Bradyrhizobium sp. AZCC 1610: one gene and its partner. The protein of the gene in region 2 interacts with the protein of the main gene of each other region in a pairwise test. Links are inferred from orthologs where the notes say so. Each region holds a gene or a part of one and is shown on either strand. Other genes may lie near its edges.

The links.
Region 1: the proteins of V1279_RS29730 (region 2) and V1279_RS36580 interact in binary tests that used the Escherichia coli proteins (3 or more experiments, as listed by UniProt). The link is inferred for Bradyrhizobium sp. AZCC 1610 from one-to-one orthologs.

Annotation. Positions count from the first base shown.
Region 1 is NZ_JAZHRR010000001.1:7,464,782-7,467,908, forward strand. The notes cover bases 255-3,064. They hold V1279_RS36580 (glutamate-5-semialdehyde dehydrogenase), read right to left. Parts: upstream 2,401-3,064; coding sequence 1,108-2,400; downstream 255-1,107. Other genes in these bases: V1279_RS36575 (nicotinate-nucleotide adenylyltransferase), read right to left, coding at 447-1,076; proB (glutamate 5-kinase), read right to left, coding at 2,516-3,064. Outside these bases: rsfS (ribosome silencing factor), read right to left, coding at 1-228; more of proB, read right to left, coding at 3,065-3,127. UniProt on the Escherichia coli protein: Catalyzes the NADPH-dependent reduction of L-glutamate 5-phosphate into L-glutamate 5-semialdehyde and phosphate. The product spontaneously undergoes cyclization to form 1-pyrroline-5-carboxylate.
Region 2 is NZ_JAZHRR010000001.1:6,042,676-6,045,990, reverse strand. What follows is about bases 231-3,228. They hold V1279_RS29730 (sulfate/molybdate ABC transporter ATP-binding protein), read left to right. Parts: upstream 231-1,203; coding sequence 1,204-2,253; downstream 2,254-3,228. Other genes in these bases: V1279_RS29720 (DUF3734 domain-containing protein), read left to right, coding at 3,091-3,228; V1279_RS29725 (CAP domain-containing protein), read left to right, coding at 2,406-2,954; cysW (sulfate ABC transporter permease subunit CysW), read left to right, coding at 240-1,214. Outside these bases: sulfate ABC transporter permease subunit CysT, read left to right, coding at 1-229; more of V1279_RS29720, read left to right, coding at 3,229-3,315. UniProt on the Escherichia coli protein: Part of the ABC transporter complex CysAWTP involved in sulfate/thiosulfate import. Responsible for energy coupling to the transport system.

The DNA of each region.
Region 1 (3,127 bases), 1.4 Mb from region 2 along the record:
CAAGCCCTCGACATGGATGTTCTTGATGCCGTTTTCCTTCAGGGCTTTCGTGACGTTTTCCGCGATCGCGCCGACATGCCGGTTGGCCCGGCCCGTGGTGACGATCATGTAGTCGGAAAAGGCGGATTTGCCGCGAAGGTCGATGGTGATCGTTTCTTCCGCCTTCATATCGTCGAGGCGGGAGAGGATCATATTCAGCGTCTTGTCGGCGTCGGGTTGCGCCTTCAAGGCCGCAGCTTGTGTCGATGTTTTACGCGCGGTCTTGGCAGATTTGCTGGAAACCTTGGGTAAAACAGACTTGGACTTGGACAATACAGATGTGGCCAGGGACCATTCCTTTCACTGTATCGCGAACGCCGAATCCCGGCGTCGCGGACCATATTAGGCATGTGGGGTTAATGGTTTCAATATTCCAGTGAGCCCACGTGCCGGTTCGAACCAAACTGTCACTTCTTTACCTTCCAGCTCCCGTCGGAGTTCCGAAGGCCCGTCGACGACAGGTTCAGCTTCATGCCGGTGAGGAAAACCCAGGCGGGCGCCTGCTGATCGGCTAGCCGGGCCGCCTGGTTCTCAGGCACGCGGTAGCGCGCCAGCGCCTGGGCGGCGGGGGCTGCAAGCGCCCGGAAACTCTGCGGCGGACGGTCGATCACGGCGATCGGCACCTCGGAGGCGATGCGCCGCCAGTCCTTCCAGCGATGGAACTGCGCGAGATTGTCAGCGCCCATGATCCAGACGAAACGCACGCCGGGAACGCGGCGGCGCAAATGAATGATCGTATCGACAGTGTACTTGGTGCCGATGACAGCTTCGAGACAGCTGATATCGATGCGCGGATCGTCGGCGACATCGAGCGCGGCGCCCGCGCGTTCGGAAATTCCGTGCAGCCGGCCGGTATCCTTCAGCGGATTGCCCGGCGTCAGCAGCCACCAGACGCGATCAAGCTTCAGGCGCTTCAGCGCAAACAGGCTGATGGCGCGATGCGCCGCGTGCGGCGGATTGAACGAGCCGCCGAGCAGGCCTATGCGCATGCCCTTGGTATGGAAGGGGATGGCTTGCGCGGCGGATTGCAATTGCATCAGCCGGGTCACCGCGTGCACGGGCTAGCGTTCACGGCCGCGTCTGCCCGGTGCCGCGAACGCGATATTTGAAGCTCGTCAGTTGCTCGGCGCCAACAGGGCCGCGGGCGTGGAATTTGCCGGTGGCAATCCCGATCTCCGCGCCAAAGCCGAACTCGCCGCCGTCGGCGAACTGCGTCGATGCGTTGTGCAGCACGATCGCCGAATCCACCTCGCTGAGGAATTTCTCGGCGGCCTTTATATCCTCGGCCACGATCGCATCGGTGTGGCGCGAGCCGTGATTCTGGATATGCGCGATCGCAGCATCCACGCCGTCGACGACACGCGCGGCGATGATGGCGTCGAGATACTCGGTGTCCCAGTCGTCGTCGGTTGCCGGCTTCACCCGCGCGTCGATCTTCTGCACGGCGTCATCGCCGCGCACCTCGCAGCCGGATTCGATCAGCATCTCGACCAGCGGCTTCAAATTCGTCGCCGCAGCAGCACGATCGACCAGCAGGGTCTCGGCAGCACCGCAGACGCCGGTACGGCGCATCTTGGCGTTCAGCACGATCGACTTGGCCATGTCGAGCTTGGCGCTGCCGTCGACATAGATGTGGTTGACGCCTTCGAGATGCGCAAACACCGGCACCCGCGCCTCCGCCTCGACGCGCGCGACCAGGCTCTTGCCGCCGCGCGGCACGATCACGTCGATACCGCCACCTAGTCCTCCAAGCATCAGTCCGACGGCCGCACGGTCGCGCGTCGGCACCAGCGTGATTGCGGCCTCGGGAAGACCCGCCTCGCGCAGGCCTTGCACCAGGCAGTCATGGATCGCGCGGCAGGAGCGGAAGCTGTCGGAGCCGCCGCGCAGGATCACGGCATTGCCGGACTTCAGGCACAGCACGCCGGCATCAGCGGCGACGTTGGGACGGCTTTCGAAGATCACGCCGATCACCCCGAGCGGCACGCGCACGCGCTCGATGGTCATGCCGTTCGGCCGCTGCCAGCTTTCGGTAACGGTGCCGACCGGATCGGGAATGGCGCGCACCGTGGCTACGCCGTCAGCCATGGAATCGATCCGGGCTGGCGTCAGCGCCAGGCGGTCGATGAAGGCCGACGTCGCCCCACCGGCGCGTACTTCCGCAACGTCCTCGGCATTGGCCGTGAGGATCTTTGCAGCGTTGGCGCGGATCGCCCGCTCGATCGCCTCCAGCGCGCGATCCTTCTGCTCCGGCGGCGCCAGCGCCAGCACCCGCGCGGCGGCGCGCGCTTGGGTAGCGAGGTCGGTCATCAAAGCGGGCAGATCGGCAGTGCCGTCGATTGCCTTGAGCGGCGCGGTCATGGGAGGCTCGTGTCTTGATTAAGGCCATGTCCTAGCACGGAAATCCCGCTTTTGCGAGGTCCGGAACCAACATGGCTGGCTGGCGATATCGGAAACAGGCAGCTCGGCCAATGGCCTACTTGGCCGGAATGGCCCCGGCCGGGCCCACCACCAGATCATCCCGGTGGATCATCTCCGCCCGGCCCGAGATGCCGAGGATTGCCATCACGTCCGGCGATGAGCGCCCCTTGATCTTTTCGGCATCCTCGGCGTCGTAGGCGACGAGGCCACGGCCGATCTCGTGGGTGTCGGGGCCGCGCACCACCACCGCGTCGCCACGGGCGAACTGGCCGTCGATCCGGATCACGCCGGCCGGCAGCAGGCTTTTGCCGGCGCGCAGCGCCGCGACCGCGCCGGCATCGATGGTTAGCGTGCCCTTCGGCTCCAGCGAGCCTGCGATCCAGCGCTTTCGTGCGGTGACGGGATTGGCCGGCGTCAGGAACCAGGTGCAGCGCCCGCCATCGGCGATCGCCTGCAATGGATGCTCGATCTTGCCGGAGGCGATCAGCATATGCGTGCCTGACGTCGTCGCGATCTTCGCCGCCTCGATCTTGGTGAACATGCCGCCGCGCGACAATTCGGATCCGGCCGCGCCCGCCATGCCTTCGATCTCCGAGGTAACGGACTCGACGATCGGAATCAGCTTTGCGTTGGGATTGGCGCCGGGTGGCGCGTCATAAAGCCCGTC
Region 2 (3,315 bases):
GCTGGCGTTCGCGCGCGCGGTCGGTGAATACGGCTCGGTGATCTTCATCGCCGGCAATCTGCCGAACGTGTCGGAGATCGCGCCGCTCCTGATCGTGATCCGGTTGTCCGAATTTCGTTACGCCGATGCGACGGCAATCGCCGTCATCATGCTGCTCGCTTCGTTCCTGATCATCCTTGTCGTCAATCGCCTGCAACGCTGGGCGCAAACCCGCATTCCCGCGCATTGAGGGCCTGCTGATGTCGACGCAAACGAGCTTTGTGACGCCAGCGAGGCCGCTAAGGGCCTACGCGTCGACGGCGGACCTCGCGATCTCCCCGCCGTCGCACCGCGAGGCGAGCGACCGGGCGCGCGCGGTTGCTTCGCCGAAGGACCTGCGGACCGAGCCCGCACCCGTCCGCTTCATCATCATAGCGCTTGCAGTCGCCTTCCTCACCATCTTTGTCGTGCTGCCGCTGGTCGTGGTGTTCGCATCGGCCTTGTCGAAAGGCCTCAGCGCCTATTTTGCGGCGCTGGCCGAGCCGGAGGCACTTTCGGCGATCAGGCTGACGCTGCTGGTTGCGGCGATCTCGGTCACCCTTAACCTCGTCTTCGGGGTGATCGCGGCCTGGGCGATCGCGAAGTTCGACTTCCGCGGCAAGACCTTCCTGATCACGCTGATCGACCTGCCGTTCTCGGTAAGCCCGGTCATTTCGGGTCTCGTCTTTGTGCTGCTGTTCGGCGCGCAGGGTTATTGGGGCACGTGGCTGCAGGCGCACAACATCCACATCCTATTCGCGGTGCCGGGCATTGTGCTCGCGACCATCTTCGTGACCTTCCCTTTCGTCGCCCGTTCGCTGATCCCCTTGATGCAGGAGCAGGGCACCCAGGAGGAAGAGGCTGCTATCTCGCTCGGAGCATCAGGCCTGCAGACCTTCTTCCGCGTCACTCTGCCCAATATCAAATGGGGCCTGTTGTATGGCGTACTGCTGTGCAACGCGCGCGCCATGGGCGAGTTCGGCGCGGTATCGGTGGTGTCGGGCCATATCCGCGGCGAGACCAACACCATGCCGCTGCTGGTCGAGATCCTGTATAATGAGTATCAATTCGTGGCGTCGTTTGCGATTGCCTCACTCTTGGCGATGCTGGCCCTGATCACGCTGGTCGTAAAGACCGTTCTCGAACAGCGCCTGGACGAAGGACAAACCCCAAGGGACTATCCAAGTGACCATTGAAGTCAAAAATATCGTCAAGAAATTCGGCGCGTTTGCAGCCCTCGACGATGTCGATCTGAAAGTCGGCAAGGGCGAATTGCTGGCGCTGCTTGGTCCATCCGGTTCGGGCAAGACGACGCTGCTGCGGATCATTGCAGGCCTCGACTGGCCCGACGCCGGCGAGGTGCGGATCGACGGCGAGGACGCGCTGGGACACGGTGCCAGCGAGCGCCATGTCGGATTCGTGTTCCAGCACTACGCGCTGTTCCGCCACATGACGGTGTTCGAAAACGTTGCCTTTGGCCTGCGCGTGCAGCCGCGCGCCATCCGCAAGGACGAGGCCACGATCCGCGCCCGCGTCAAGGAGCTGTTGGATCTGGTGCAACTCGACTGGCTGGCCAACCGCTATCCCAGCCAGTTGTCCGGCGGCCAGCGGCAGCGCATTGCACTCGCCCGCGCGCTCGCGATCGAGCCGCGCATCCTGCTGCTCGACGAGCCCTTTGGTGCGCTCGACGCCAAAGTGCGGAAAGAGCTGCGGCAATGGCTGCGCTCGCTGCATTCCGAAATCCACGTGACCTCGATCTTCGTCACCCATGACCAGGAAGAGGCGCTCGAAGTCGCCAACCGCGTGGTGGTGATGGACAAGGGCCGCATCGAGCAGATCGGCACGCCCGGCGATGTCTATGACAATCCCGCCACCGCTTTCGTCCATGGCTTCATCGGCGAATCCATCGTGCTGCCGGTGGAGGTTGCCGGCGGCTCGGTGCGGCTCGGCGGCCGGCCGCTCAATATCGCCGCCGATGGCGCGGTCTCCGGTGCCTCAAAGCTGTTCGTCCGCCGCCACGACATGCAGATCGGACCGGCGGGAACCGGCTCGCTGGAGGGCGCGGTGCGCCATGTCCGCTCGTTCGGCCCGATCCAGCGGGCGGAGATCGCGCTCTCGGGCGGTGAGGGCAAGACCGTGATCGAGATCGACGCCCCGCGGGACCGGGAACTCCAGGCCGGTGAGATCATCGGCCTGCAGCCGCGCCGCTACCGGATTTTCGCGGTCCAGGATTGATGCCGTAGCCCGGGTGAAGCGCAGCGCAACCCGGGGTCCTTCTACGCGGACGGACCGTCCCGGATTGCGCTCCGCTCCATCCGGGCTACGGCGCTGCCGCCCCGGACCAACCACGAAATCGCTCCCCCGTTCACCATTCAGCCACGGTTGGTATGCAACAACGGGCGCGTCCAGCCTTCCGGATTCTTTGGGGGATTCTTTCAGTGAAACGGGCGACCATCGCCATTATCGGGCTTTTGCTGCTTGCCGGCTGCTCGGCAGACGTCAAAATCCCAGATCAGCCGGCCATGTATCTCGACATGGCGCAACCCGGCGCCACGCTCGATCCGGTCGCGGCGGCGATCATGATCTCGCAATACCGCCAGAACAACGGCCTCGGCACCGTGGTGGTCGATCCCGAACTGATCAAGCTCGCCGAGCAGCAGTCGCAGGCGATGGCGGCGCGTAACAAGATGGACCACAATGTGAAGGGCCCGCTGGAGAAGCGGTTGGGCGCTTCCGGCTATCCGGCGACGCTTGCGGTCGAAAATGTCTCGGCCGGATACCACACCTTGGCGGAGGCCTTCTCCGGCTGGCGCGACTCGCCGCCGCACAAGGCCAACATGCTCAAGAACGGTGTCACAAAATTGGGCATCGCAGCAACTTATGCTCCAGGCACCAAATACAAGGTGTTCTGGACACTCATCCTAGCATCAACCTGAAGCAGGTCCGGTTCGGGCTTGGATGCCTCACCGGGCGATAAACTCGGCGTGATCTTTGCTTCCGATCTCGTTAATTGACGCCGTCGCGATCTGCCGCCACGGTGCCGCTGTCATTGTCTACTAGTCGACGGTCACGATGGATTTCTCCGACTCTGCGCCAGCCACCACGCCCGCGATGGCGCAGCGTGTGCTGGTGCTGCAAGGCGGCGGCGCGCTCGGCTCCTATCAGGCCGGCGCCTTTCAGGCGCTGTGTCGCTCGGGTTTCGAACCGGAATGGGTCGCGGGCATTTCGATCGGCGCCATCAATGCTGCGATCATTGCCGGCAACGGTCCTGAAACGCGCGTCGATCGCCTCAAGGAA